Linked DNA regions of Tautonia marina. The protein of the gene in region 1 interacts with the protein of each later gene in a pairwise test. Links are inferred from orthologs where the notes say so. Each region holds a gene or a part of one and is shown on either strand. Other genes may lie near its edges.

Evidence for each region.
Region 2: the proteins of GA615_RS06530 (region 1) and GA615_RS03775 interact in binary tests that used the Escherichia coli proteins (3 or more experiments, as listed by UniProt). The link is inferred for Tautonia marina from one-to-one orthologs.

What each region holds. Positions count from the first base shown.
Region 1 is NZ_WEZF01000004.1:99,593-114,968, forward strand. Bases 11,394-14,176 are described here. They hold GA615_RS06530 (cysteine desulfurase family protein), read right to left. Parts: upstream 13,500-14,176; coding sequence 12,288-13,499; downstream 11,394-12,287. Other genes in these bases: GA615_RS06520 (phosphoglycerate dehydrogenase), read left to right, coding at 11,394-11,744; GA615_RS06525 (HesB/IscA family protein), read right to left, coding at 11,855-12,184; GA615_RS06535 (class I SAM-dependent methyltransferase), read left to right, coding at 13,652-14,176. In the rest of the region: GA615_RS06490 (methyl-accepting chemotaxis protein), read right to left, coding at 1-2,061; GA615_RS06495 (chemotaxis protein CheW), read right to left, coding at 2,316-2,825; GA615_RS28570 (fused response regulator/phosphatase), read right to left, coding at 2,944-4,146; GA615_RS06505 (DUF1501 domain-containing protein), read right to left, coding at 4,508-5,983; GA615_RS06510 (PSD1 and planctomycete cytochrome C domain-containing protein), read right to left, coding at 6,040-8,532; GA615_RS06515 (endo-1,4-beta-xylanase), read right to left, coding at 8,659-10,137; more of GA615_RS06520, read left to right, coding at 10,761-11,393; more of GA615_RS06535, read left to right, coding at 14,177-14,365; GA615_RS06540 (aminotransferase class V-fold PLP-dependent enzyme), read right to left, coding at 14,386-15,376. UniProt on the Escherichia coli protein: Master enzyme that delivers sulfur to a number of partners involved in Fe-S cluster assembly, tRNA modification or cofactor biosynthesis. Catalyzes the removal of elemental sulfur from cysteine to produce alanine.
Region 2 is NZ_WEZF01000002.1:298,155-313,660, forward strand. What follows is about bases 3,160-6,072. They hold GA615_RS03775 (iron-sulfur cluster assembly scaffold protein), read left to right. Parts: upstream 3,160-4,368; coding sequence 4,369-4,776; downstream 4,777-6,072. Other genes in these bases: GA615_RS03770 (aminotransferase class V-fold PLP-dependent enzyme), read left to right, coding at 3,160-4,318; GA615_RS03780 (tetratricopeptide repeat protein), read left to right, coding at 4,894-6,072. In the rest of the region: GA615_RS03760 (GTPase domain-containing protein), read left to right, coding at 1-1,431; GA615_RS03765 (oxidoreductase), read right to left, coding at 1,471-2,898; more of GA615_RS03770, read left to right, coding at 3,050-3,159; more of GA615_RS03780, read left to right, coding at 6,073-7,671; GA615_RS03785 (tetratricopeptide repeat protein), read left to right, coding at 7,718-8,752; GA615_RS03790 (HEAT repeat domain-containing protein), read right to left, coding at 8,875-10,092; GA615_RS03795 (hypothetical protein), read left to right, coding at 10,540-11,238; GA615_RS03800 (endonuclease/exonuclease/phosphatase family protein), read right to left, coding at 11,285-12,424; GA615_RS03805 (hypothetical protein), read left to right, coding at 12,735-13,172; GA615_RS03810 (serine/threonine-protein kinase), read right to left, coding at 13,794-15,506. UniProt on the Escherichia coli protein: A scaffold on which IscS assembles Fe-S clusters. Exists as 2 interconverting forms, a structured (S) and disordered (D) form. The D-state is the preferred substrate for IscS.

The DNA.
Region 1 (15,376 bases):
TTCCTTGATCAAGGACGTAATCTCTTTCGCCGCAGCGCTGGAGCGTTCCGCGAGTTTGCGGACCTCGTCGGCGACCACCGCGAAACCCAAACCATGCTCCCCGGCCCTTGCGGCCTCGATGGCGGCATTGAGCGCGAGCAGGTTTGTCTGACTGGCGATCTCCCCGATGACCTGGGTAATGTCACTGACCTGTTCACTCGACTTGGTAATCAAGCCCATGGCCTCGATGGCCTGCTCGACCGCCTCCCCTCCTTGCCGGGCCAGTCCCCAGGTTTCTTCGGCCTGTGTGCGAGCAGCCTCGGCATTTTGATTGATCTCGGTAATCGCCCGGCCGAGTTGCTCGATCGAGGCCGACATCTCCTCGACCGTCGCGGCCTGACTCTGAGACGATTCACTCAGATAGGTCGCACTCTCGGCGATCACCTGAGAGCCTTCTGCAAACTGGCCGGTCGATTCGGCAATTTGACTAATGATCTCTTTCAGATCCCTGATCATGTTGGCCATCGCGGCGCCAAGACGCCCCAGATCGTCTTCGCCCTGAACCGGAACCTCCACCGTCAGATTCCCTGCCGCCGCGGCCGAAGCCACGTTCATCAGCGAAGTGACCTTTTCTTCCAGATCGCGTTTTTCTGCCTCAGCCCGGAATTGTCGATCGACCCGATCAAGGGCCGAGGAGACCAGCCTGCCGACACTCCGCATCACTTCGAGTCGATTTTCGGATGGATCAATTGTTTCTCTCGTGAGAAAATCCATGGCGCCGAGAAACGAGCCGTTCAGCTGAATCGGGATGGCCAGGGCCGACGAAACCTCGCACCGGCGCGCCACGCCGGCTCGGGGACATCCCGAGAGTTCTGACAATTCGGGGACGAACACAAGGTCGTGCTGCTGCCAGCAACGACCACTCAGGCCCTGTCCTTCGACGTAGCGAGAGGCTTTCGTCGCCCGCTTGAACTCGTCTGGCATTTCTCCTGATTCATACGCGAATACGAGCGATCGCTCCTCAGTGTCCAGTTTCCAGAACGAACCGTAAAGCCATCCGAACGCTTCTCGGACGGTTTCCAGTGCGATCCTGATCACTTCCTCCGGCGTATTTGCCTTGCCTAACCGCATCAACAGGAAGTTCACCGCGTTCGAGTCGGCCAGCATCTCCGTTTCTCGAACCGCTTGGAGATGCTTCCCCGTGACAATTTCCCAGGTCAGCATGGGACCAAGGTACTCACCCGTCTCGTCAACGATCGCAGATGCAACCAGATCGATCAGTTCCGATCCAAGGTGCATCGTGCCGTGATACGGCAGGTTCGCAGGGTCCGAGAGCAAGGTGCGCTGATGCTCAGGATTCTTATGGAACACGTCGAGCGATTGGCCAATCATCTTCTCAACCGGCACGCTAAACGACGCTTGAAGACGGGTCAGGGTTTCGATGGACTTCGGGTTCAAATAGCGAATTCGGAGATCGCTATCCGCAAACATCATGTTCAGCGGTGCGTTGGCAACCATCTGGGCCAAGCGGTTCATCTCGCGCGACTGGTTCAGGTGGCTGATCTTGTTCGAGGCCGTCTGAGCGATGGCCGTGAGTGCATCCATCCGAAGTTCGGTGATCTCGATCGGACGGGTCGAGCCGAACTCGAGCACGGAGATCACCTCGCCGCTGCTTCGGATCGGCAGCGCGATCATTCCCCTGAGTCCAGCCTCTTTCGCGATCCGATCCTTCATCGACGGATGGTCTGCAAGCAAGTCCTCAATCGACACCGACTCGCCGCGCTGCCAGGCAATTCCCGAAACCCCTTCGTTGGCACGAATCACTCGTTCCTGAGCCAATCGGCGCAAGAGAACATTGCCTGTTCCCGAATCGAGTCCGAATACGAGCGTGTTGGTCGAGGGATCCGGTCTCCGAGCGCACGCGATCTCCCAGCCATAGGTCGCCTGGATCGCCGAAAGCACTTCGCGCAGAATGTCGTTGGTCGAGTTCGCTCGGACAAGACCTGCGAAAGCCTCAATCATGGCTCTCGTATCGGCCTTCGATTCTTCGAGCCGATCGAACGCATCTTCTGCCAAGGCCATCGGCTCCAACTCGGAGGTGGGGCGAGCCGTTCGGTTTCGGGTTCGAGAGCTTGATGATCGCTTCGAGGAACGACTCGACGGTGCCTCCTCCGCCGTCGGAGAAGGGACGTCCATCGGTTCGGGATCGCGCTGATCGTGACTCATGAATCGTGCTCAGGAGGGGTCGCTGGGAAGAAGAACCTGGCCTCCTGCCCCGTTCTTTGGATCCGTCACCAATCAAATGCGATCGGAGATTCGGGGGCAGTCCCCGAATCTCAAGTTCCGTCCGATTCGAGATCGAGATGACCGAGCAGGCGGTCAACATCGAGCGCGATGACGAGATGATCGCCATCTCGGAACAGCCCCGAGATGGCGGAAGAGGCCACCGACGCGATCCCTGGCGGGGGGGGCTGAAGCTGGTCCTCACCGACCCGCATGACCTGAGAGACGGAATCGACGATCAATCCAACCGTTCGCGATTGAACATTGACGACCACCACGCGGGTCTGCTCGTCGAACGGCTTCGGGGGCACGCCAAATTTGGTCCGGAGATTGATCACCGGCAGAACGGTCCCACGCAGATTCATCAGCCCTTCGACATCCGCCGGGGTCTGCGGCAGCCGCGTGATCGCCGGCATCAGGATAATTTCTTGCACCCGGCGAATTGCAACCGCGTAGTCGGAACGGTCGAGCCGGAATCCCACAAACTGCAGAAGTGTCCCTTCAGTGCGAGGAGCCGCCGGTGTGGGAGTTGACGCCTGGGGTGGATTCGAAGCAGAGGACATGGTCGCAAATGCCCATCAATCCGAGGAGTCAACCGAATCCGGACAACCCGATCGCCACGAGATGCCGCGACCGAGACTCTCTTCAGTTTACCTTATGAAACTCCCAAAGGACGGCGGATCAGGAGGCATCCCCCCGCGGACCGGGCATGAGGCGGATCTGGACAATCGAGAAATCGTCCTCGAACCCCGGTTTGCCCGACAGAGAACCAAGGTACTCAATCAGCGCGTCCATCGCAGAGCCCTCGGCCCTTGACTGCTGGCCCAGATAGGAAACGAACTCGCTAAACGGCCACATCGTTTGATCCGTTCGCTGGACCTCAAAAACTCCATCACTGTAAACGAACACCGTCGCCGGCCCCTGGAGTGCATACTCCTTCGTCTCAAATTCGAGTCCGTCGAACGCTCCCACCATCGGTCCGGTTGCCTCAAGCATGATCGTTTCTCCCGAAGCGTCCGAAACCAGGAGCGCGGGGGGATGACCGCCTCCGGTGTAGCGGATGACTCCGGTCGGCAGATGGTACACACCGTACCAGGCCGTGAAATACTTGTCCGCCTGGCGAGACATCTCGAACCGCTCGTTCAGGGCAGTCAGAACCTGCCCGGGGTCCTTAAAATCGGTGCCGGGAAGCGACTGCGACCGAATGGCGTTCAACACTGAAACGGAAAGCAGCGCCGCTCCGACCCCATGACCCACCACATCAATCAAATAAACGGCGAAGTGATCGTCATCAAGCTGGTGATATCCGAAGGTGTCTCCCCCTAGTTGTGCCGAGGGAATAAACCGCCAGTCTGCTTGAATGGCCCCCTGATCGATCGGGGCTGGGAGCAAGGACTGGACGTACCGGGCCGCCTCGGCCACGTCATGTGCGAGTGCTTCCTGGCTGGCAACCAGCGCCCGATAGGCTTCATCGCGTTGAAGTTGGTTGATGTAGCCCTTTGAGTGGTGTCGGATCCGAGCAAGCAGTTCGAGCCGATCCGGGAGCTTGACGATATAGTCGTTCGCACCAAAGGCAAAGGCATCCGCCTTGGTCTGCGGTTCTTCCCGGGTTGAAAGCACGATCACTGGAACGTCCCGGGTTGCCTCGCGACTCCGGTAGAGTTTCACGAGATCAAGCCCGTCCACGTCGGGCAAAACGAGGTCCTGAAGGATTACGGTCGGTTGAAATGCCTCGGCCGTCTCCATCGCCTGCGACGGATCCTTGCAATACTGAAACTCAATGTCCTGCTCGTTGGCGAGCATCCGCTTCACGGCTTCACCAATCAAGGGTTGATCATCGATCAGGAGAACCTTGACCTTGTGTTCGCTCAGGCCGGTGGCCATCAAAGGGGCCTCGCTGCAGACGTGACCGATCGGACGAGAAAGACGACGTGAATCTCACACCGAAGAAACGATCCTAGCCTGTTCCGGCGATTGAGAACAGCAGGCACTCAACCAATTGCAGACGATCGGACAGGCCGAGGCTGGGACAGAAACTCACCGGGACACAGCCTCTTGAGGAAGCCATTCTGAGTTCGGAACACGACGACGATCAGGTCGCGAGGACCGAGCCAGGTCTTCTCACGTCAGATTGACGGGTCAGACAACGGGGACCGATCCTCGCCATCAACAGGCCAGGCTCCGGCTTCCGACGACGCGATCGGGCCATAGAGGACTGATTGTCGTCAGACGTGGATTTCAAGAATTAGATGATTTGTCGAATCGGATCGGCCCCTTCCACTCCCACGAGTGTCTGATCAAGTCCGCCATAGAAGAAGTTCAGGCGGTCGGGATCCAGTCCGAGCTGAGTCAAGATTGTCGCATGCAAATGCTTCACATGAAAACGATCGCTCACTGCAGCGGCGCCAAGGTCGTCGGTCTCTCCGACCGAGGTCCCTCCTTTCACTCCGCCGCCGGCCATCCACATGGTAAAGCCGTAGGAATTGTGATCTCGACCGGTGCCCTTCTCGTATTCGGCCGTTGGCTGGCGGCCGAACTCGCCTCCCCAGACGATCAAGGTTTCATCGAGGAGTCCCCGACGCTTGAGGTCGGTGAGCAGGCCGGCGATCGGCTTGTCGGTGCGTCCGCAATGGAAGTTGTGATTGGCCTCGATGTCGGTATGGGCATCCCAGTTATCGTCGTTGTGAGCCCCTCCCGCATAAATTTGAACAAAACGTACACCACGTTCGACCAGCCGACGCGCCAGGAGGCAACGGCGGCCGAAATTCTCGGTCTTTGGGTCGTCGATCCCATAAAGCCGCTGCGTTTCTTCCGTCTCTCCCTGAATCTCAGTCGCCTCGGGAGCGGCCATCTGCATCTTGTACGCCAGCTCAAAACTGGAGATCCGGGCGGCCAGGTCCGACTGATCCGACCGGGCAGCGAGATGATCCGAGTTGTACTCGTTCAAGGTGTCGATCAGGCGCCGCTGAACGGCGTCGGTCATGCCGTCGGGCCGACTGAGATCGACGATCGGATCGCCCTGTGATCGTAGGATCGTTCCTTGATACGTCGAGGGCATGTAGCCGCTCGACCAGTTTTTTGCCCCCGAGATCGGACCTCCCACCGGGTCGAGCATGACTACGAACCCAGGAAGATTCTCGTTCTCGGAGCCGAGACCATACGTCACCCAGCTTCCCAGGCACGGACTGCCGCTCAAGATTTTCCCGGAGTTCATCTGGAGCATCGCCGAGCCATGCAACGGGCTATCGGCCGTCATCGACTTGATGAACGCCAAGTCGTCCACGCATCCGGCGAGGTGCGGAAACAGGTCGCTGACCCACTGGCCCGACTCGCCGTACCGTTGAAAGTTCCACTTCGGCCCGACAATGCGCCCTTCATTCCGAGAACCGGCCCTTCCCTTCGTCTTGACGGCAATCGTCTTGCCATCGAGCCGGAACAGATCAGGCTTGTAATCGAAGGTGTCAATATGACTCGGTCCACCATACATGAACAGGAAAATGACAGACTTGGCCTTCGGAGTGAAGTGCGGGGTCTTGGGCGCCATCGGGTTGACGTACGAGCCGGTCGATCCGGCGTCCGCCTGAGCCGACTTCGAGAAGAATCCGTCCCGAGACAGGAGATCCACCAACCCCAACGAGGTGAAGCCAAGACCCGTTTGCCAGACGAACTCACGGCGAGTTCGTCCGCAGAAGGAACCCCTCGATCGATTCGGGTTGCTCATCACACACGTCTCCATGGACTCGGGGGGCTTACGGGTCGCCTTCGTTCCGAGAATCATCAATCGATATAAAGAAATTCGTTTAAGTTCAGTGCCAGCAGACAGAACAGGTGGAAGGCCTGATCATCCTCGACACCATGCTCGTCCTGGAATTCCTCGACCAGAGCGATCCCTCGGTTGATTTCCTCGGCCGAAGGGGTCCGCGAGGTGACCAGGTGAAGGACTCGGCGGATTCGCCCGGGCAGATCGCCGCCGATCTCCGAACGAACCCGGGCACTGAGCGCACTGGCCTGCTCGTGCAGCAACGGGCCGTTCAAGGTGCTCAATGCCTGGGTCGGCTGGGTCGTCGCAAAGCGAACCGGGCAGGAAAAATCGGTATCGGCCGCGTCGAAGCTGGCGAGAATCGGAGTTACGAGTGACCGTTTCACGTAGATGTAAACACTTCTTCGAGCTTGCTCTGCTTCCGACGACTGCCCCCATCCTGCTCCCGGGCGCGACTGACCCGCCAGATACGCTTTCTGAATTTCCGGGTAAAAACTCGGACCGCCCATCTTTGGGTTCAGAGTGCCCGTCACGGCGAGCATGGCGTCCCGGAATTCTTCCGCCGAAAGGCGTCTCAGGTTGAAGCGCCAGAACAGGTCGTTTTCCGGATCGATCGCCAGCGCCTTGGGGTTCCCCTGCGACGACATCCGGTACGTACTCGACATCACAATCTGTTTGTGCAACGGCTTGAATCGCCAGTCATTCTCCATGAATTCGGCGGCCAGCCAATCGAGCAACGCGGGATGGGTCGGCACACTGCCCTGAAAGCCGAAGTCGTTGGGGGAGCGGACAATTCCTCGGCTGAAGTGGTAATGCCAGACCCGGTTCACCGCGACCCGAGCGGTCAACGGGTTGTTCGGACTCGCGATCCACTCGGCCAGCACCCGTCGACGACCCGACGAGGTCGCCCCGGCCGAAGGCGCTGGCAGGGTCGGATCCGCAGTCCCCAGCACCTCCGGGAACCCTGGTGTCACCGCCTCGCCCGGAGCGTGAGCACTGCCTCGGATCAGGACCGCGGTTTCCGGCGCCTGGGGGCCGTCTTCGCGGGCGCTCAGAGCCATCGGCAACGGCGGCACCGGTGGAATGGCCTTCCACTGGCCGATCAGGGCACGGTACAGGTCCAATTCCTCGGCCGACAGCTCCTGCTCGGCCATGCCGTCGAGGACATGCCGACGCTCCTCAAACGTGCCGTTCCGAAGATTCGACCGTCTCGGTTCCGGAACCGTCGCCAGCAGTTTCGATTCGATCGGAGACAGATTCTCCTGGATCGCGGCTTCGCGTCGTGAGCGCTCGGCGATCGCGTGTTCGTGCGCTTCGCGCTCTTCGTCCGAGGCGATCTCCGTAAGAATGTGATCTTCGCGATACGAATAAGGTTTCAGGTTGTGGAAGAAGGCGAGGAATCGGTAATAGTCGCGCTGAGGGATCGGATCGATCTTGTGATCGTGGCATCGGGCGCAGTTGATCGTCAGCCCGAGCATCGCCTGCGAGGTCGTGCTGAGGATATCGTCCAGCTCGTCAAATCGTGCCTGAGGTGGGTCGGTCGGCTCATCATCCCAGGCACCCAGACGATAAAATCCGGTGGCGATGATCGACTCGGCCGAGACGTCATCGAGTTCGTCTCCGGCCAGTTGTTCAAGAAGGAATCGATTGTACGGCTTGTCGTCATTCAGAGACTTGATCACATAATCGCGATAACGCCATGCATTCGGCTTGTTGTTGTCGCGCTCGAAGCTGTTGGATTCCGCGTACCGCACGACATCGAGCCAGTGTCGCCCCCACCGTTCGCCGTAGTGCGGAGAATCGAGCAGGCGATCCACGAGCGCTTCGTACGCGTCGGGTGACTCGTCGGCCAGAAACGCTTCGACCTCTTCCGGTGTCGGCGGTAAGCCGGTCAGATCGTACGAGAGTCGTCGGATGAGGGTCGCCTTCGAGGCTTCCGGTGCGGGAGAGAGCCCCGCGTCCTCGAGCTTGCGCAGGACAAACGCATCAATCGGATCGCGAACCCACTCAGCGTCCCGAACGTCCGGCACCTCCGGCCGCTGGATGGCTTGAAAGGACCAGAAGCGTCGATCCTCGTCCGAAATCAAACCTTCCGGATCATCCCCGCCTGAAGGGGTGGGCGTGTCGGGATCATCCCCGCTGTATTGAGCTCCTTGATTGACCCATTCGGTGAGGATGGCGATGGAGTCGGGGTCAAGCTTGCCGGTCGGGGGCATTTCCAGGCCGGCGTAAGTGATCGCTTCGATGAGCAGGCTCTCACCGGGCAAATCCAGATCGACCGCCGGACCGAGATCTCCCCCTTTGAGCAATCCGGCACGCGAGGTCAGATCAAGCCCTCCTCGCGTCTTCCCGTCTGCTCCGTGGCATCGCAGGCAGTGCTGCTCAAGAATCGGACGAACCGACGTCTCGAAGACTTGGGAACGGTCACGATCGACAGCCTCGTTCTGGCCTCGACTCAAACCGGGGACCACGAAGAGGCTCAGCAAGACGAGCCGGCCGAGACGCATCATCAGGCAAGGTCCTCGGGAGAAGAAGCCGTGACGTTCAACCGTTGATCAAACCCTTGTTGATCGTACCGAAGACGGACCGATCGGGTCAACCAAACGAAGTTCTGATCGATCGGTCACTCGACCCCCTCACAGGAGATACGACGCTCGAAACTCCTGAAGCCACGCCATCAAGGGTTTGGCCTGCCCTTCCGCATCGAAGAGGCCGGCGTGAGGGAAGACGTGCGGAGCGGCATCGGTGGCGTGGGTCCAGATCACGGATCGAACGTACGGCTTGGCAACCGCCAGGGCGATCCACCGGGCGGCCATGTCGCGCTGAGAGTCCGGAGTGGGGGCGCCCGGCCACTGCCGGCGCTCGACTTTCAGTTCACCGGAGGACTGAGGGTCTTTACCTCGGGTCGAAGGGAGGGCGATGGTGACATGAAGCGGCTGATTGAGCAGGGCGAACAGGTCGAGCATCCGCGAAAACTCGAAAAGATCACGCATGTGACTCCCCGGCGCGCTGAAGCCGGGAGCAACCTCCAGCCCGACGCCCGCCAGACCGATCTCAGCCCTCGACAGTGAATCGGCCACATGTAAGGGGCCGATTCGGAAGGGGCTGGAGCCGAGCCACTCGGCCCAGGGCTGGTCGAAGTCCACGATCAAGGGGGTCACGGGATCGACCTGATGAGCGACCTGAACGCATCGGGCGGCCAGGCGGATTTGCTCCTCCTCGGACATGCCGAGCACGTCTCCCGAGGCGGGACGCGCGACCAGATGCCAGTGACCAAGCTTCCCCTTGTAGCGCGTGACCGCCTGGCGAACGAGATCAATCGCCATCGAGCTGATCGCCTCGACGTCTCCGGCCCAGAGCCATAGCCAGTCGGGGAAGGACGACGGTCGAAACTCCAGAATCGGCCCGGCCATCGGCATCAAATTCTGGGATTGACACCATTCAATTTGAGCATCGAGTGCTTCCCAGCGATACCGGCCTTCGGTCGGGGCCAGCTCCGCCCAGGAACAGCGCAGGCGAGCCGCGTTGATCACGCCGACGAGCGATTCCGCCCAGGGGCTTCCGACCGGATCGGCGTTCAGGCCACACCCGAGCAGCGTCGGCAGTTTCGCGGCATGTTCCAGGCGTTTTCGGATGACCTGAGTCGTGTAGGTCGCGGTCAGCTGCTCGCCGGCCCGGAAGGAGGCAGCCAGGCTTGCCCGAGCAAACGAGGCGGCCCGTGCCGGGTCATCGCAAGTCACTGCTCTGGAGAAGGCTCGGATGGCTTCAGCCAGCGGGGCCGACACTTCGTTCGGCAGGTGCAGCCCCATGTGCCGCCAATCAGCGGCCTGTCCGCGCACGTCGAACAGTTTCCCTCGGGCCAGTTCCACGGTGAGATCAAAGGGTCGGGATCGTTCCGCCAGGGTGGCCGTGCTGACGAACGGCATCCCGAACCCCTCGACCGGGAACGGCACATGAAGACGGCCACTGTCCGGGGCATCTCGCTGAGTCACCAGCAAACCGGGCCGCAGGTCGATCGAGACCGGCTCTGGGGTGCGATCGAGCCCGGTGAAATACCCTCGCCGCAGTTCGGGCAGTCGCTCGGACAGATCAGGAGGCGTTAATCGAAACTTCATGACGCCCATCGTCCACGAGTCCTACCCGAGAAGTCCATCAAAGGGTCACCCAAGGCGAACATGAGTGCGTTGAGGCCTTGGTGTCGTTCCACCAACTTTGTCACAGAATTCGCCGGTCTGCCTTGTGACTGCAAGTGGAGGAACGGAATTCCGATCATCCCCCGCCATCTCGGCGAAGCTCGAACGCCCTGGGGTGGTGTCGAGGATTCTCGGTAGTGTCGGCCTCGATCCGAACGGGGCAGACCGGTTCGCCATCGATCGACCTCAAGCAGTTCGGCTCGCGCGGGGTCGAGCATGAACCAAGACCTCGAATGCGTCGGCAAGTTCCTCGATCAGGAAACGACCAACGTCGGGAGCCGGTCGGCTGATCAAGTCGCGTTCTGGCACGATTGAGTCGCTCCGGTCCTGAGGATCGGGCGTTGGATCGACCGACTCTAAGATGCCTTGCCCTCAGCATGATCCTACCACTCTTGCCTTGTCGATGCCCAGAAACTCAGGGCAAAACTCGGGCCACGAGTCGGGCACCGACCGTCCGAAGCGGTTATCATGCGGATCGGTACGAGGATCTGAACCGAAACGTGGTCGGAATTCTCCGGATCGATTCTCCAACGGACGCTCGAATCATGCCGCTCGCCCTGATTGGTGCCAGCCCCATTCGCCACCAGCCCGGCCCCTTCCGCAACCTGCTCCACAACGGGGGGTTTCAGACCCTGGACCCGGAGGGTGATGATGTCCTGACCGAATCCCAGTTATTTGCCAGCTTGCCGGATTGCGAGGCGATCGTCGCTGGAGGAGAGCGAATCTCGGCGACCCTGATTGAGGCGTCCCCCAAACTCCGCGTGATTGCTCGAACCGGGGTGGGTTACGACGCGGTGGACGTGGCAGCGGCTTCGGCCCGAAAGATCGTCGTGACCATCACGCCGGGAACTAATCATGAGAGCGTTGCCGAGCAGGCGTTTGCCTTGCTCCTCGGCGTTGCTCGACGTGTGGCCATCAACGACCGGATCATCCGATCAGGAGGGTGGGACCGGACGATTGTTCGTCCCTTGCGGAACACGACCCTCGGACTCGTCGGACTCGGAAGGATCGGCCGGGCGATGGTTCCTCGGGCCAGGGCGTTCGGGATGCGGGTGCTGGCGTATGACGAGGTGATCGACTCCGCTTTTGAGGCGGAGCAGGGAGTCGAGCGACGCTCCTTTGAGGCACTCCTGGCCGAGTCGGACGTGGTCAGTCTTCACGTCCCTCTGAACGACGCGACCCGAAATCTGATCGACGAACGTCGAATCGCACTGATGAAGCCGGGGGCGATCCTGATCAACACAAGCCGGGGAGGCCTGGTCGATGAGGAGGCCCTGTATCAGGCCCTCACGTCCGGACACCTGGCGGGGGCCGGTCTGGACGTGTACCGCATCGAGCCGACCTCGGCCGATCATCCACTCATTGCCCTGCCGAACGTCGTCTCCAGCCCTCATATCGCCGGGGTGGACGAACGATCGATGGCAGACATGGCCGAGCTGGCGGCGCGATGTATCGTCGATCTGCACGAGGGCCGATGGCCGGGCCACTGCGTGGTCAACCCCGAAGTCGGCCCCGACTGGACCTGGTAAGCGATCGCCCGCTCGATGGCCCGGAGGAGAGCCTCGCCGGCCCTTCATTCCAAGGGCCGGCGAGCGGCATCGAGCGATCCGCTCTCACCAATTCCCAGGGCCAGCCAAGGTCAGACCTGGAACGAGCTTCCGCAGCCGCAGCTCTTGGTCACGTTCGGGTTGTTGAAGGCAAACCCGCGACGGCCGAGGTCGTCGATGAAATCGATGATGGTCCCGTCGAGATACGGGTCGAACTTCTTTTCGATGGCCAGACGAACGCCGTGGAACTCGGCCACGCGATCGCGCTCGCTGGTCTCGGAGTCAAAGTTCAGGCTGTAGGAGAAGCCGCTGCAACCGCCACCCTGCACCCCCACGCGCAGGACCAGTTCCTGACCGTTGCCTTGTTCTTCAATGATCCGCTTGACCTCGCTGGCGGCCTTTTCGGTGAGCGTGACACTCATCGGGTTCGTGCTCCTGACTCTTGGAAGACGGAGGGAGGAACGGCGAACGTACTTCGCCGGTGGGTGCGATCAACGTTAGACATTCTACGCAGTTGTCGGCCAATCACAAGTCGGCCCGCGCAAGATCCGGGTGATTGACCTGGCTGTTGCAAGTCGATTGACGCAGTCGGGTCACGGTTTCCGCGACGATTGTCGAGGCAAGCTCAACCTCCTCACACGTGGTGAACCGGCCGAGCCCGAAGCGAAGGCTGGCCCGACCAAGCCGCTCGTCTCGACCCATTGCCCGAAGGACGTGGCTCGGTTCGGGTTCGGACGAGGAACAGGCCGCTCCCGAGCTGACGGCGAGGGTTCGAAGGTTCATCATCAGGGCCTCACCTTCCACTCCTTCGAAGCTGAGGTTCAGGTTGTTCGGCAAGCGTTCCGTGGGATGGCCGTTGAGCACGACCCCCTGATTGTGAAGCAAGGTCCGGATGGACTGGTCCAATCGGTCACGAAGCGATCGCATCCGATCGGCATCGGCCGGGCCTTCCTCCCGGGCCAGTTCGGCCGCCCGACCGAGCCCGACGATCAAGGGAACCGGCAAGGTGCCGCTCCTCAATCCGCGCTCGTGCCCACCGCCATCGACCAGAGACGCCAGCCGAGCCCGTCGGCCCTGGCGACGGACAAAGAGGGCGCCGATCCCCTTTGGACCGTGAAACTTATGCGCGGTCAGGCTCAGCAAGTCGATGGCATCGGCCTGCACATCGATCGGGATCTTGCCGACCGTCTGGGCCGCGTCGGTATGAAACACGATGCCACGATCCTGACAGAGACGCCCGATCGCCCCGATCGGGTTGAGGGTGCCGACCTCATTATTCGCGGCCATCACCGAGACGAGGACCGTGCGATCAGTCAGGGCCTGCTCGACGGCCTCAACTGAGATCCGCCCGTGAGGGTCTGAGGGAACGATCGTCAGGTGCCAGCCCGATTCCCGAGCCAGGCGGCGGAGGGGATCGAGGACGGCGCGGTGCTCGACACTCGAACAGACGAGGTGATCCCCCCCCTGCCCTGGCCCTCGGGCGGCGAGGGCGGTTCCTTTGAGGGCGAGGTTATTGGCCTCGGTCGCGCCGGAGGTGAACACGATCTCGGACGGCTCGGCCCCGATCAACGCGGCGACCTGTTCGCGGGCGCGATCCACCGCGTCGCTTGCCTCCCACCCGAATCGGTGAGACACGCTGGAGGCGTTGCCATACTGCTCGGTGAAATACGGGAGCATCGCCTCGACGACGCGGGGGTCGGTGCGGGTGGTGGCGTGGTTGTCGAGGTAGATGGGCATCGCGGTCACGGCGAGAAGCTCCCGATCGAGGGGAGATCGGTCGGAGGTTCGGGGAAAATCCACCTTGTCGAAAAATGGCGTCTCGATCAAGCTACGTCGGCCCCCCCTCGGGAAGGAACCCGCACGAGACGGTCATCGAAGGACGCGACCCAATGGGCTACGACAAGCAGCAAGCCACGGAAGAGTTCGTCCGCTGGAGTGAGTCGTACGACCGCTGCATCCTCCAGTGGTTGCTTTTTGGCCCCTCGCACCGGGCCTTGATTCGAAGAATCTGGGAGCGGTTCGGCGACCGGCCGATCCGGGTCCTCGATGCTGGGTGTGGGACCGGCCAGTTCGGTGAGAAGATTCTCGAGGCCCTGCCGAATGCCCAGGTTTTCGGCATGGACCTCGTCGCCGAGATGCTCCAGGGCGGAGCGAGACGCTGGGCCTCGCACCAGGACGCCTTGATGCCAGTCCAGGGGGACAGCGAGCACCTGCCCTTCGCCAGCGGAAGCTTCGACGTGGTGACCTGCGCCAACAGCTTCCACCACTATCCCGACCAGCAGCGGGCCGTAACCGAGATGCACCGCGTCCTCAAGCCGGGGGGCCGGTTGATGCTGGTTGACGGCTATCGAGATGCCCCCTGGGGCTGGTTCATCTACGACGTCTGCGTGGAGACGGTCGAGGGGAACGTGCATCACTGCTCTCGGGCCCGGATGCGCGACCTCTTTGCCAACGCCGGATTCGTCGAGACAGAACAGACGGTCCATCGAGGCCCCGCCCCGTTCCTGTTGACGGAAGGGCTGGCGCGATCGGCCACAACCCTCGGCCGGCCGCACTTCGCCGTGGCCCCCGCACAGGTTCGCCAGTCGAGCGGAACGCGATGATCGCATGATATGTTGGCCCCTCAGGTCACGGCGCCGGTGGTGGTGGAGAACGGCCGCCAGGCGCCGGAGTCGAGGATCTCGGCAATGGCATCGAGGGCCAGGTCCAGCTCATCATCCCGCGAGTAGAAGTGAGGGGAGAGGCGGATCCCGGCTCCGGGCCGATAGTCGCAGAGGATCTCCCGGGCCTTCAGGGCTCGGGAGACGGCCAGGCCCTCCGGCACGTCGAGGGCCACGGTCCCCGCGCGTCGGCCTGGATCGCGGGGGGTCGTCGATCGGAAGCCGCGGGCGTCGGCCAGCCGGAGCAAGCGGTCGGTCTGGCGGATCGACTTGGAGCGGATCGCCTCGATGCCGGCCTCCTGGATGATCTCCAGGCCCGGCCTTGCGGCGTAGAGGGCGGGGATGCTTGGGGTGCCGTTGAGGAACCGCCAGGCGTCGGCCCGGCGCTCGAGCGTCGGTTCGAACGCAAACGGACGAACGTGCGACATCCAGCCGGTCAGGCGAGGGGTGAGGTCCTCCCGGATCTCGGGACGGACCCAGAGGAACGCAGTCCCCGGACCCCCGCAGAGCCACTTGAGGCAGCCTCCGAGATAGACATCGACCCCGAGCTCTCGGACATCGACCGGGATCGATCCGACCGACTGGTAGCCGTCGATGATCGTGATCGCGCCGACCTGCCTGGCCCGATCGGCGATGCTGGCCACGTCGTGGATGTACGAGCTCTTGAACAGGACGTGTGAGAGGTTGACGAAGGCGGTCCGCTCGTCGATGGCCTCGATGACGCGGGTGGTGTCGATGGTGATGCCGTCGTCGGTCGGGATGTCGATGACCTCGGCCCCGAGGCTCCGCTGCTCCTCGATCAGGTAGCGGATAGAGGGGAAGTGCATGGCGTCGGTGACGATCCGCGGGCGGAAGCCCCGGAAGTCGAAGCAGCTAAAGATGACGGCGTGAGTCAGCGTGACGCTCGGCTGGAAGACTACCTCACCCGGCCCGGCTCCGATCAGGGGGGCGACC
Region 2 (15,506 bases), on another replicon or contig:
GCCTATCTGGCGGATCGCTGGACGAGGTCGTCGAACCCGCTTTTGCCCCCGCTCGACTGGGATGCTCCCCAGACGTTCAGCCCTCGAGATCGGGAAGCCTGGCAGATCGTGCAAGGAATGTGCAAGCGGGCCGACGAGGCGGCGATCGAGGCGTTGACGGTGGGTGACATTTATATCAACACCGGACGAGAGCTGGCCGTCGCCCTGGCCCGGCACTACCACCCGGGCGCTCGCGACCCGATGGATAACGTCTCGGTGGTCGAACTCCTGACGGCCCTGGAGCTGGCCGCCGAGGACCTGAACCGGCTCTGTCGGCAAATTCCCGGCGGTGACATCGTCACCCCTGGGCACTGGAAGCAAGCGATCGACGCGGCCAATCTTGTCAACCGGGCCAATGAGATTTACACGTATCTGCTTCCGCTGTTCGCTCCCGTGGCGGGAGTCGCCCGGCTCGGAACGCAAAAACTGATCGCTCAGCCCGCCTGGCGAAACATGCAGCGGTCGTTGATGCGGTGGTTCTTTCGGGCGTATGTCAACCGGCTTGGCTTGCATCTGGTCGAACTCTACAGCGGTCGCCTGGCGATTGGATCGGAACATTACCGACGCCTGACCCGCCGGGTGCATGCCAAGGCCGACGCGACGCACGACGAGGGGCCGACCCCGGTCATCGCGGTTGCCGGCGGTCGGGGCGCGGGCAAGTCGCTTCTGATCGCCGCCCTGGAGAAGTCGATTGGGGATGATGACCTCTCGGGAGTCAAGGCGAAGCTGATCCAGGCCGGCCGAGAGCCAGGCCTGGCCGATCGGCTCGAATCGGTGACGTTCCTGGAAATCCCTGGGTATCGGGCCATGCCGGGGCCGGATACGGCTCGGGAGCGCAGTAGCCGCAAGGATGCCGTGGCCGCGGCCGAGGGGGGAGATTTCCTCATTCTGGTCGCCGATGCTTCACGGGGCGACCTGAGCGATGACCTGAATTTCTGCCGAGAGTGGATCGAAGCGTACCGAGAACAGCCACACCTCGATCGCCCGCCCGCGTTGGTCGTCGTGACCGGGTTCAATCGCTTCCGCGATGTGTCCGACTTCCGGGGGTCGGGTGCTGCCGAAGGGGCAAGCGTGGGGACCACCCTCAAGCCCATCGCCAGGGACGAGGCCATTGCCGCGTTGAAAGCCGAACTGCCGGAGGGGATCAACCGCGTGATCGCCGTCGAGCTGGGGGATCAGTCCCCCGGCGCGGTGGCCGAGACGGTCTTGCCGGCGATCGCCCGACGGCTTCCCGATGCCGAGCGAATCGCCTTGCTTCGTCACCTGCATCGGCAGTCGAGCCGATCGAAGGCCCGTCGGCTTTTCTCGTCCATCGGCACGCAGGGGAAGCACCTCTGGCGGTCGATGCGGCACCGCTCCGCGAGTCGACCCGAGAACGACGACGAGGAGTAATCCCGAACTCGGAAGGGTCCGACGGGGCCAACGTGAACCTCAAGTCGACGGGGCTGTCTGCTGCGCCTCTTTCCAGATGGGGTCGTAGACCTCCTTGTCGAAGGGAGGGCAGCCGGTGGCGAACTGGCCCAGGTCGTTGTGCTTCGATCGCATCAGGGCGGTGCAATAGCTGAACGTCCGGCAAATGCGTTTGCGATCGAGCGGGCGGCCTTCGAGGACGTAGCGGGCGAAGTCGGGATGCGAGAGCGACGCCCGGCCTACGCCGACGATCGACACGCGACCGTCCCGGACGTTGGCGGCCCCGGCCTGGAAGATGAACGCCTGGAGCCAGGAATAGCCCGACCCGAGGATCGGCAGGTCGGGGAAGGCCCGCTGGATTTGCTCCGTCACGCGGAAGTGCCGATCGACACCGATCAAGGGGTGTTCGGGCGTCTCGTAGCCATCCGGCGGCGGGTACTCGAAGGGCCGGATGATGTGGGGGCTGCCGTACGGGTTGCCCATCGTGACGTTGACCATCGCCACGCCGAGGTCTCGGAGCATGCCGATCAGGCGGATCGGCTCGTCGAGATCAGGGCGCGTGTGGTCTTGCGGATCGGTTCCCCAGGAAGACCGGAGCGGGTAGGAAACCTGCTCCGGCTCTCCGGCCTGATCGGCCCCGGTGCGCCAGGGGATGCCGTCGTAGACGTTCATCCGGGTGGCGACCATCAAGGCCGGCAGGCGATCGCGAATGCGAGCCACGACCTCCCGGATGAAGCGGGTTCGGTTCTCGAACGATCCGCCATACTTGCCGGGGCGCGTGTGGCTTGAGAGGAGTTCGCAGAGCAGGTAGCGGTGGCACTGCTTCAGGTCGATGAAGTCGAAGCCGACCCGCGCGGCGACCTCGGCGGCCTCGACGTAACGATCTTGAAGGCGGTCGAGGTCGTCGTCGGAGAGGAGCGGGGTGTCGGCGTCGGCCAAGCGTTTCGTCGAGCGGTCGATGATGGTGCGCGGGTCGAGCCAGGGATCATGCTGGGCGAGGAACGGCCGAGGGACGCTGTAACGGCCCGAGTGGGTCAGTTGCAGTCCGACGAGCAGGTCGGAATCGTCTCCCCAGGCCTCGCGGTGCGACTGGCGGCATTGATCGAGCAGGCGGGCGAGGCCGTCGGCTCGGGCTTCATCGCAGACGAGTTGCCGGGTGTTGGCCCGGCCTTCAGGGACGACGGCGGCGGCCTCTCCCCAGATCAGCTTTGCCCCGCCGTCGCCGAACCGTCGGTAGCGCCGGAGGGTCAGTTCCCCGGGGTTGCCGTCGAGATCCCCGTCACAGCCTTCCATGGGATGAATGGCCAGGCGATTGCCGATCGTCCGGCCGCCGATGGTCAGGGGTTGGGCCAGGGGAGTGAGTTCCTCACTGAGTCGGATGTCGAGCCCCATTGCCTTGGCATCGGAGAGCAGGGCATCGGCGGCTTTGTACTTGAAATATCGGGACACGAAGCAAACTCCCGGGGATCGAGACGACGGGCGAAACCCCATTGTTTTGGTCGAGAACGATCGGGGGAAGACCGAGCAAGATCGCCTCGAATCTCGTATGATGGAAAGCATATCGCCCGGCCCTCTCTTGAAGCCAGCCCACCGGAGCATGATGGCGACCGTTGATTCTCCTTTGCCTCGGCACGATGACCTGAAGGCCGATTTCCCGGGACTGCACCAGGAAATCCGTCCGGGTGTTCGTTTGACCTACCTGGATAACGCGGCGACGACCCTGAAACCCTGGAGCGTCATCCGAGCGGTGCAAGCCTACGACTCGGAGTATCCGGCGAATGTCCATCGCGGCATCCACGCCCTGAGCGAACGGGCGACCGAGGCGTATGAAGCGGCTCGGGAGACGGTGGCCCGATTCGTTGGTGCGGCCGAGGTTGAGGAGATCATCTGGACCCGAGGCACCACCGACGCCATCAACCTCGTCGCGCAATCGTGGGGCCGGACCTTCCTCCGGGAAGGGGATGAGATCGTTCTGACCGATCTGGAGCATCATTCGAACCTGATTCCCTGGCAAATGCTGGCGAAGGAAAAGGGCCTGATCCTTCGCTTCGCCGAGATTACCGACGACGGGCGTCTGGAAGACGAAGCCGTGGAGCGGCAACTGTCGGATCGGACGCGGATCGTGGCGATCACGGCCATGTCGAACGTGCTGGGGACGGTCACGCCTCTGGACGAGGTCATCGCCATGGCGCACGATCGGGGGGCGATCGTGGTCGTCGATGGTGCGCAGGGGGTCGCGCATCATGCGATCGACGTGGGCAAGCTCGGAATCGATTTTCTCGCCTTCTCCGGCCACAAGATGTGCGGGCCGACCGGTGTGGGGGTCCTGTACGGGCGTCGCGAACTTCTCGAAGCGATGCCCCCGGCCTGGGGAGGCGGCAGCATGGTCACCCGAGTGACCCGGGAAGGAGCCGAGTGGAACGACCTGCCCTACAAGTTCGAGCCGGGGACTCCACCGATCGCGCAGGCGATCGGCATGGGCGCGGCGGTTGAGTACCTTTCACAGTTTGATGCAAAGGCCCTGATTGCTCATGAACGTCAGTTGATGGACCACGCCCACCGATTGATGGAAGACATCCCCGGGGTTCGGATTCTCGGCCCGAGTCCGGACCACAAGGGGGGGATTCTGAGCATGGACATCGAATCGGTTCACCCGCACGACCTGGCCCAGTTGCTCGACCGCGAAGGAGTGGCCATTCGAGCCGGCCAGCACTGCGCGATGCCGCTTCACCAGCGATACGGGTTGATGGCCAGCGCCCGAGCCAGTGCCTATTTCTACAACACTACCGAAGACTTTGATCGATTGGCCGAGGCGATCCGCCACGCGATCGAACTGTTCCGCGATCGACGGTCCCGCCGGAGCGGTTGACCTCATCTCCCCTCCCCCCCACGCGACAGCAGAGAGAGGACCGACCCCGCATGGAAGACTCGTTTTACCGCGAAGAACTGCTCGACCATTACGACAGCTCGCCGTACCGAGGACGCCTCGACGTGGTGGACCTCGACGCCGATCTGGATAACCCGCTCTGCGGGGATCAGATCCACTTCGAGGTCGCGCTCGATACCGAGGACCCGGAGCGGATTGCCCTTGCCCGGTTCCAGGGGCGCGGCTGCGTGATTAGTCAGGCTGCGGCCTCGATCCTCGCCGAGCAGATTGAAGGCCAGCGTCTCGAAGATGCCCGGGCGCTGGGTGCAGACCGGATGATCGAATGGATCGGCATTCCGTTGACCCCAGCCCGGCGGAAGTGCGGCCTGCTCGCGCTTCGGGCCTTGCACCGGGCGATTGATGCCCGAGCGAACGTCTCGAAGACTGGTCCGGCGGGTTGACGACCCGCTCGAACGCGTCGTAAAGTTTGATGCAGGCAAGCTCCCTTGATCACCACGCGGCGGCCAGTCCGTTTTCCCGTCGAATTGCCAACGGCCCCGGCCCGGGAGACCCTCTCGATGGTTCGATTTCGTCGCGCCGCGGTTCTGATCGCGGCGGTGCTGGTGCTGGCATCCTGCGTTTGCTCCATCGCCGAGGCTCGTCAGGAACAAGCGGTCGATGCTCCTTCGAGCCGGTCGCTCCGATTTCTCGAAGGCTTGCGCGAGCGTGGGTATTTCGACCTGGCCGACGAGTACATCGCCTCGCTTCGAGCCGATCCCGCAACCCCGGACGAGCTGAAACCGATCCTGGCGTTCGAGGAAGGGCGCAACAAGCTCCGAGAAGCCGAGGTCGCCCTGGAACTGGAACGGCGCGACCTGCTGCTCGACCAGGGCCGGGCCGCGTTCGACGCCTTCCTCAAGAACCATCCCAGCCACGAACTCGCGGTGGAAGCCAAGGTTCAGCTTGCTCAGGTGCTGTACCAACGAGGCCAGACCGCCGTCCTGAAAGCCGACGAGAGCGAGGACCCTACCGACCGCGAGGCGAAACTTGCAGCCGCCCGAGCCGCCTTCGCCGAGGCCCGACGCTCCTTCGACGCCGCCCGAAGCGACCTGGAACAAGCCTACCAGGCTTTTCCGGTCGCCTTTCTCGACGAGTCCGACCCCAGACGAGCGGCCCGAGACGAGGCCCAGCGCCGCCTGATCGACGCGATCCTGAAACGTGCCTTGATCGATTACGACGAAGCACAAACCTATCCCGAAGGGTCAGACGATCGCAACCGCTTGCTCGATGAGGCCATCACTTCGTTCAAAACCATCTACGACTCGTACCGAACCTGGATGGCCGGGTTCGCCGCCCGGATGTGGCAGGGAAAGAGCCTTGAGGAAAAAGGGGACCTCGGGGCGGCAATGGGCATTTATAACGAACTCCTGACCCATGAAGATCCCCGCCTCCGGGAGTTGCAACGTCAGGTTGCTTTCTTCAAGGTGATCGCCACCCGTAAGCGAGGCGAGTTCCCGCTGGCCGAGCGACTCGCTCGGGAATGGTTGACGGCCAGTCGGGGGGATACCGGCTCGTACGAGCGCCTCGGCGTGCAACTGGAGCTGGCTCGCAACATCGACGCCCAGCTGGAAGACAATTACACTGCGGCCGTGGCCCGGAAGGATGAGCTGGTCCGCGATCTCATCGGACAACTGAGCCAGGTGGTCGCCTATGCGTCGCCGTACAAGGCCGACGCCGTGGAGCTCTTGACGAAGTATCGGCCCAGCGGCCCGATCGATGCGCGCACACTTGCCGGCCTGAGCTTCGATCAGGCCATGACCCGAGCCCGAGAGGAGATGGGCCTTCGCTCGTGGGAGAATGCCATCGCCCTGCTCCGCGCCGCCCTGACGAAGGTAAACCCTTCCCGAGATTCGAGCCGGGCAAACGAGGCCCGCTACCTGCTTGCCTTCAATCTTTACTCTGCCGGTCGCTATCACGAGGCGGCGGTGCTGGCCAATTTCCTGGCCAGGCGCTATCCTTCCTGGGATTCGTCGCTGGCAGCCACCGAACTGGGTATGGGAGCCCTGGCCCAGGCGTACGAAACACTCAAGGGACGCGGGCAGGAGCAAGACCTCCGACGTCTTCAAGAGTTGGCCGACTATACCATTGCCACCTGGCCCGACTCGTCGCAGGCCGATGTCGCTCGCATTCTTCAGGGAGACATCGCGCTGGGCCAGGGTCGATACCCTGAGGCGATCGACGCCTACCTGTCGGTGAAGACCTCGGGGCGAATTCTCGACGCCAAGGCCAAGGCCGCCTCCGCCCACTGGAAACGCAGCCTCGAATTGCGGAAGCAGGCCCCCGAAGGGACCGAATCTCCCGAGGCGACCGCCGAGGCGGAGAAGGCCCTCGCCCTGCTGCAGGAAACCTACGACGCTCGCATCGAGGCTCGGGTCGCGCCAACCGATCCGGACCGGCTGAGCAATGCGGCCGATCTGGCCGAGATTCATCTGATCGAAGGTCGTCCCGGCGAATCCCTGAAGGTCATCGGCCCTCACACCGAAGTGCTTGGCTCAGCCTCCTCGATGAGCGGACGGACGGAGGAACTCTATCTCCGCTTGATGAAGCTCCAGCTTCAAGCCCACATCGCCGACGGCCAGACCGAAGCGGCCATTGAGGATATGAGATTGCTTGAAGCGGTGGAGTCGGGCGAACGCTTGACCCAACTGTTTTTCTCGCTCGGCCGGTTGCTCGAAACGGAGATGGAAGCCCAACGCCAGGCCGGAGACCGCGCCAGGCTTGAAGCCAGCCGGAAGACCTTCGAGCAGTTTCTCGAAGCCCTGATCGAACGGCAATCGAACCAGTCGTACGAATCGCTTCAGTGGGCGGGCGAGCAAATGCTCACCCTTGAGCGTCCCGATCGGGCGATCGAGATCTTCCGTCGGGTCATCGAGGAGTTCCCGGACAGTGATCGCCTGCTCCGCACCCGGTTGAAGCTCTCGGGAGCCCATCGGCAGGCCGGGCAGTTCAACGATGCCTGGTCCGTCTCGGCGAAACTGGTGGCCGAGCATCCCAAGGCGCTCGATTTTCTGATGGAACAATGCCAGGTTCTCGAAGACTGGGCCGCGGTCGAGCCGGGCTACTGGAATGTCGCCATCCGGCACTGGCAAGACCTTGCTAAGCGGCTTGAAGGCGCTCGCCCCCGCCCCTCGGAATATTACGAATGCTGGTACCACGTCGCACTCTGCCAGTTCAACAAGGGGAGCAAGGATGCGGCCCGGAGAACGCTTAAGAGTGTCATGGCCCTGTCGAACACGCTCGGTTCTCCCGAGATCAAGCAAAACTATGAGCAGCTTCTCCGCCGAGCCGGCGGATGAGCTCGCGCTCCGGAACCGAACTCTCGACCCGAGGACATCACGACGCATGAACTCTCATCGATCTCCCTGGGCCTTGCTGCTCGTCCTGGCCCTGGCAAGTGCCTCGATGGCCGACGACGTGGTGCTTGTGCCCGGCTCGACCATCACCGCTCCCGGAGGCCGGATTCGCGGAAACGTGGAGCGGGAAACTCCGGAACTGGTGCGAATCGCGGGGCGAGATGTTCCGCTCGACCAGATCGACGAGATCACCTACGACGCCCCCGGCGCGACCTTCACGCAGGCCAGGGTGAGGGAAAACAGTGGTGACCTGGAACAGGCCGCCGAGCTGTACCAGCAAGCCGCCGGCGAGGTGAAGAACCCACTCCTCGCGCAAGACGCCCGATTCCGAAGCGCCTCGGCCCTGGCCCGACGCGCTCAAGTCGATCCGTCGAAGCGAGACGCAGCGATCGACGCCCTCACGAAAATCACCACGGAGCTGTCCAGCAGCCGACATTATGGCCCGGCCCTGGAATTGCTCTCGACCCTGCAACTGGACGCCCAGAACTACGACGCCGCAGACCGGGCGCTTCAGGATCTGGCCAAACTTTCCTGGGCCAGCGACCGAGCGGCGGTCCTGAGGTCACAGGTGATGGTCAAGCGAGGGCAGTCGGAACAGGCGCTTCAGGAACTCGAGACCCTGGTCGGCCGATTGCCCGAGGGTAGCCCCGCCCGGATTCGAGCCGATCTGGCTCGGGCCGAGGCCCTGGCCGGTCTCAGCCGCTTTGACGAAGCGGAACAGGTAGTCCGCTCGGTGATCGACGAGGCTGATCCGGAAGACGCCTCGACCCTGGCCCCGGCCTACAATACCCTCGGCGATTGCCTTCGAGCGGCCGGGAAACCCCGAGACGCCCTGTTCGCCTACCTGAACACGGACATCCTTTACCCGAGCCTGGCCGACGAGCATGCCCGGTCTCTCGCCGCCATCGCTCAGCTCTGGCGGATTCTCGATCGAGACGATCGCGCTGCGAGTGTCGTCGAACGCCTCCAGCAGGAGTACCCCAACAGTCGTCACCTGCCGGCCGCCACCGCAACAGCCCCGTAATCCTGGCGTCAGGCTCGCCCGACCGAACCACCCAACGACCTTTGCGCGCAATCGAACGCCCCGCGGGCGAAGGCGGGGCGTTCCGGAGCGACCTGGAAGGGCATTCGGTCGTCACACGAGGATCAGTTGGCTCGGGGATAAAGATCCGGTGCACCGGGAAGCGGCGGCAGGTCGGCCGTCAGGTCGTCAAGCACGCGACGGGCGGCGTCTCGGATCGTTGGGGAGGGGTCTGAGGCCGCCATCTCCGCGACGCGACGACGGGCATCGGGCGATGCGAGTCGGCTCAGCGCTTCCATCGCCTTCGATCGGACCGTTTCATCCTCATCACGAGAGAGACGGTCGAGCCAGACAATCGGGTCGATGTCGTCTCGACGTTCAATCTGAGAGATGGCAGATGCCCTCAAATCCGCCCGGGGGTGATAGAGCAACTTGGCCAGGCCGATCAGATCATCGTCCAGCCCTCGGGCCTTGAGGACAAATTGAGCCGCCAGTGCGACCGGAGACTCGGGATCGAACAGGAGCGGCAGGACCGCGTCATCGGTCAACACGTCGCGCCGGTGAGCAAAACTGGTGAGGACCTGCATTCGAACGGCCGGAACGTCGTCGGCGATCCGAGCCACCGCCGGTTCGGCCATGGCGTCGATCGGCAGCTTGCCCAGGGCAATGACCGTGGCCAGCCGAACGCCTGGTTCCGGGTCGTCGAGCAAGGCGACCAAGGGGGTGTGCAGGCGGTTTTTCCAGGTGGCGACGGTTCGCTCGGCATCGGGCCAGATCGGTGCGCCCGGCTGCCAGGCCCAGACCCGCCCAAGCACCTCGGCGGCCCCTGCCCTGACGGCCGGAGAGGCGTCGGCAAGACCCACCGTCAACAGCTCCGCCGAGGGGGTCAACGCTTCGATCCAGCGATCGGGAACCGGGCTGACGGTCATCCGATCGAGCCCGACACCGACCAGTTCCATCACCCGGCTGCGATCAACCGGCCCAAACCGACGGAAGCCCGACCCCAGACCCGCCAGGTCGTCGAGCCAGGCGTTCAGTTGGTCTTCGGTCAACGGTTCCGCCGAGTCCGATTCGCCCTGGTCTGACTCCGAGGTCGCTCGTAAGGCATGATTCGCCTGAACCAACGACTCGACATCACCCTGCGCGAGCAAACCGGCCCGCGCCGTCAGTGGCTGCGCCGGCGGATTCTCGGGAGTTGAAGACGTCTCCGACGTGACCGATTGGTCGGGATCGGCCACCGGAGCGCCCGAAGGTGCCATCGTCATGGCCAGTCCGGCCGCAGTCAGTAATCCCGCGACGCCCACGAACCCCAGCCCCATCTGTGCCCCACGTCCCAGCGGCATGGTCGCCTCCCTGCGTCAGCCGGCTCGATGTTCGACCTGATCCGTACTCCCTCTCACCGAGGGCGACGGTCATCCTAACGAACCGGACCAGTCCGACAAGATCAGGTTGACCGAGGCAAAATTACCCAAACTTCCAGAATTACCAAAGTGGGCAGAAATTCTCGGGTCGGGTCTTTTCTTGTCATTTTCAGGCAATGAGGGGGCCGATCAAAGGAGTCAAGAGGAAGGCCGGACCACGGCTGGCCGACGAGGATTGAGCAGGGATGCGAGAGATCGGGACGATCGGCGTTCTGACGACGCAGGGAGTCTCGATCGGGGGTGAGATCCATGATAAGGCGAGTGCCGGGCAGGACGCTGTCGGCCGTAGTCGTAGCCGCGGCGGTGGTCGCGACCGCGGGCGCGGGTCCAGGGTCATCGGGGCTGCTGGGGAATCGTCGGATCGACCCGATGGAGGTTCTCCCGCTGCATCAGGTCGCTCCTGAAGCTCGGGCCGAGGTCGCCGAGGTGATCACGGAACACAGCTTCCACCACAAGGGGCAGCCGGAAACGTTTCCTTGCAATCCGCAACTGTATCTGAGTCTCCTGAACGAGCCGGCGCTGACGCTGGCGCTCTGGCAGGACCTGAGCACCAGTCCCGCCCGCCTCATGCAGATTGCGCCCGGGTTGTACCAGGGGACTGACGGGAACGGGACGACGGCAACCTGGAGTTTCGTGCTGCGATCTCCACAAATGCACGCGTTACTGTGCAACCTGGAATACCGCAGCCCTCGCGGGCCGGCGCATCTCGAAGGGCGCATCGTCCTGATTGTGCATACAAACTATTACAAGGAAGCGAGTGGAAGCCCTTGGATTCAGCACGAGGTCGAAGCGTTTGTCAAAGTGGATTCGAAGGGCTGGCGTGCCGTTGCCAAGACCTTTCGTCCCTTGATCGAACGCTTGCTCGTGGATCAGATTCAGGAAGCGGGATGGTTTGTCTCTTTGATGGGCCGCCTGGTGGAAACGTATCCGAACTGGGCCGAGGAGGTGATCTCGTCACACCCTCAGGTGCCGCAAGAAACGCAGGGGCATTTTCGACAGATCATTGAACAGGCTCGTCGGCCCGATTCCTCTCCTGGGCGTCCGGTCCTGATGGATCAGGCGGAATAAGGCCGTTCTGAACACGAGGGGATCTCAGGAGTGCTGAACCACGCGCTCAAGGAGTCATCGCCAACTCCTGGCTCCCCTCCGGCGCTTCCGGTTCAGGAGGCAGCAAGCGAACACACACGGCAAAATGATCGGAGGGTCCTCGCGGGTTGGGGTTATTCTGATCCCCGAATCGCAATGGCCCCCCGCGACCATCCTGGAGCGATGGCCCGTTGATCGTTTGCAGGGTCTCCACCGCAACAGTCCACCCCTCTCCTTCAAGGAGGCCGGGGGAGACGATAAGATGATCCAGAATCTGCCAGCGGTTCCGATATCGATAGGTTCCGAACGATTCCGGATCTCGACCGGCGAGGAGATTCAGCAACCGAGGTTGATCGAGCCCAGCCCCAGCGACCACCGAGGAAACATCGCCAGTCGCCCGAAGTCCGAGCCGAAGCGATTCATCATCCGGCTCATCATTAAAATCGCCGCAAATTAGCACATCCGCATTTTTCTCGGATATCTTTTCGATCTCCTGATACGTCGCATACATTTCCTGAGCATACGAGAGGCGTTTCGCGCCATCTTGATCGGTGAGACGGCTCGTCCAGTGTCCGACCAGGATCTCCAGTGGTTGGTCGTCGATCGTGATTCTGGCCCCAAGAAGGCGACGCCCGGCGGGGAAGGTTCGCGTGCCGCTCGGGTCGAGAGGAAGCCGCGTCAGGATGGCCGGCTCGATGCGCCGTCCTGAAATGTTGTCCTGGTGGGCAATCCCGGTGTACTGCCATTCGGTTGGGAGGCGACGATTGATCGCCTGGCGAAGCAATTCCACCGCGCGACGGTTCTCGACTTCCACCAGCGCGAGGATGTCAGGTCCTCGGCCATCATTCATCAAAAGGAGTGAATCGGCGAGCAAGTTGTGCTTGTGTTCGAGCGCTTTCGGATCGCTCGCGAACCAGGAGTCCAGGGGGTCTTGATTCTTGGGATCATCCACATCGTCAAAGAGGTTCTCGACGTTCCAGGAACAGAACAAATAGCCTTCTGTCGAAGCTGGAGGAACGGGCGCCTGGGTTCTGGGATTGCGCTGAAACGAGTCGAGCAGGAACACGATCCCCGCAAGGACCAGGAGAGCGATCAACCAGCGAGGATCGCGTCGAATGAGTCTGACCAGCATGGATTGCAGGTCTCGAGCATTCGAACGACGGGGCATCTCAGCACTCCTCTCCCTGAGCTCTCGCATCCGGAAGTGGTCAACCAACGGGGACCACGACGTTACAGGACGTTCGGATCGTAGTCTCTGGGCCCTCCGGCCGTCTAGCCGGGTGCCGTCGGCGTTGCTTGTTGAGACCTCGGATTCGCCGTAAAATCTTTTTTGAATTCAAGGCATGCGGAGCATCACCGCGTACTAGTGTCTCTCGGAACGAAACGTATTGTCATCGCCTGGTCATCCGACAGTCTGGACATGCCCTGCCCTGAATTGCGTCGACTGAAGTGGTCGCTGAGCCCTCTGAGGAATGTGAATGCCTGTGCTGCTGCTCCTGGTTTGCCTCGGCTCGACCCTGTTCATGACGGGGCTGATCTGGCTGGTTCAGTTGGTTCATTATCCGCTGCTCAGTGAGGTGAGCCCCGGTGCGTTCGGTCGCTACCATGCCGAGCATGTGCGGCGCATCGGGCCGATTGTTGCACCAGCCATGCTCGCTGAACTGATCAGCGCGGGGGGACTGGTCGTGGCGCCCCCCTCGGGAACTCCGAACTGGCTTGCACTTGCAGGGCTGATCGTCGCCATCATGACGTGGGTCGTGACCGCGATGGTTCAGGTTCCCCTGCACCATCGACTCGCTTCGGGGTTTGATCCCGTCGCCTGCCGATCGCTCGTGCGCAGTAACTGGATTCGGACCGTTCTTTGGTCCGTTCATGCCGGGATCGTACTGGCGATGGCCAGCCTCGCCATGAACTAGGTTCAGAGAGCCATTGGATCGACTTTCCGATCAAATGTCGGAAATCGTGTCGCAATCGGAGCGGGAATCCGGTCCTTGGAGTGGCGGAGTGAATCACCGCCCAGCACACGCAACCAGAGAGTCCACACCCTCTTGCCTACCGAACGGAGAGTTTTCCTACAACTCTCGACCCATCGATCCGATGAAGAAATCTGATCGTGGTGAGTTCGGTTGAATGAAATCGCTGCTCAACGAACCGAGCATCGTGCGGGTGCGCCCGGCGTACATCCTGGCACACAGACGCGATTCGACGTATCGATTCTAGCGGTCTTCGTCCGTTCAAGGGTCTTACCATGTTCGCGATTCGCCAACGACGACGTTCGCCCCGTTCTTCTCGATTCGTTCCTGCGGTTGACGGTCTGCCGACTCGAATTGTTCCGGTCAGCGTGGCCCCGCTGGAAATTTCCCTCGTCGAGAGCGAACCAGCCCCCGAACCCGTGGCACCCCCGACTTACGAGAGCCAAACGGACGAATCGTTTTGCGAGATGATGGCCGAAATGCTTCGTGAACTTCAGGAGGAATGCCAATCCACAGCAGCCGATGTGTGAGCCTCAGCAAAGGCCCACCCCGTGACACTCGGAGTCAATCCAACTGACTTATGCGCTTATCCCAGGAGGACAGTTCACTCCGAAGCCGATTGAAGCGCTGAGTAAACTGATTGAGTTCGCCCTGAGAATCCTCGTCCTCGATCTGATCAAGGGCACGAGCGACGATGGCTTCGAACTCCTCAGTCAAGCGATCCCGATCATCACCGTCCGTTGCCTGAGTCAAGATCAACCCATACGTATACGCAGCAGCCCAATGGATGTCGATTCGCATTGCCAACGAAGCTTCCTCCGCGTATCTCAACGCGACCTTGACATCCTGCAAGACACCACGAAGTTCCACAGCGAGATTCTGGGCCTCCTTGGAACGAATCTGAGTCTTTCGAAGCAAGGGTTCAAATTTTCCGTTGGCCATGAGGATCTTCTGCAAATACAGATTCGCGACATAAGGCCGATGTTCCCTCATCCACTCGTCAAGTCCGAGGTCCAATACATCAGCCTGGCCCGGGGCCTCGTACGAGCCGATTGCTCGCGCGAGCATTTGCTCGAACGTTTTCTCGTCCCCTTCATCTCGGGCGATCAGGGCGAGCCCGTGATAGGCACGCAGGTTGACACCCCACGCCTTCAAGGTCGAGGGGTTTTTGTGGATTGCCGCTCGAAATTCGGTGGTTGCATCCGATCGGAAATCACGAGCCTTCTGTTCGGAAAAGACGTCTCTTTGAGACCGTTCGTAGAGAAGCGTGCCCAGATCGAGGTGGTCCTCTTTGGGCGAGACGGAGGTCGCAGCCACGTTCTCGGGAGCAAAGATCGCTTTCCCGGCAAGGGCGACGGCGATCCCACCGCAGAGGATCAGGGCTGTCGTCGCGCAAGCCACCAACCTGCGTCGATTGCGGTACAGCCAGAATCCCAGGCGTTCTCGATGGCTGGGGTTGTGCTCGTGGATCAGGGGTTGGCGTTGGAGCAGGGCTCGCAAGTCTTCCGCAAGCGCTTCGGCCCATGGGTAGCGATCGCTCGGGTCGAAGGCAAGACACCGTGCGATGATCGCATCGAGCGCATAAGGCACGTTCGGGTTGTCGATCCGGGTCGGCGGCCAGCCGGCACAGCGAACGTCCAGCAGATCGTTGATGGTCCGAGGCAGCGGAACGTTGGCGGGAGGGGCTTCTGGACGGGTGCCGATCAACAATTCCCGAAGCACGAGCCCGAGGGCGTAGAGGTCGGCACTCGGGCCGACATCGTCCCAGTGATTGGGATCAAGGAAGGCTCGGAGCTGCTCGGGAGCCATGTACGGGAGGGTTCCGCCCCGGAGGGCACTTTCGGCGCGTTCCGGAGTGTGCGGATCGTGGGCCAGATTGAAGTCGAACAGTTGGGGACCGTCGGAACAGGAAATCAGGATGTTGGCGGGCTTCACATCCCGGTGCAGGACATCACGATCGTGGGCATGAGCCAGCGCATCGGCCAGGTTCGCGGTCATCCAGAGACAGGCATCCACATAGGATCCGCCAGGGAAATCCGCCCAGCCGGGTTGAGCCAGATTGACGGTGTGGCCTTCGGGAGCGATGGCGTCGAGCAGGGTCTGGGCGGTGCGAGCTTCTGGAGGCGTGAGGCGCATCCGTTGCAGGATCTGATCGAGCGGCAGCCCGGGCAGGTAGGGCATGTCGAGGCCGCGCAAACCGGTCTCTTCATCAAAGTCGACCGAATACACCTCCATGATGTTCCGGTGCTTCAGTCGAGCCATGATCGAGGGTTCTTC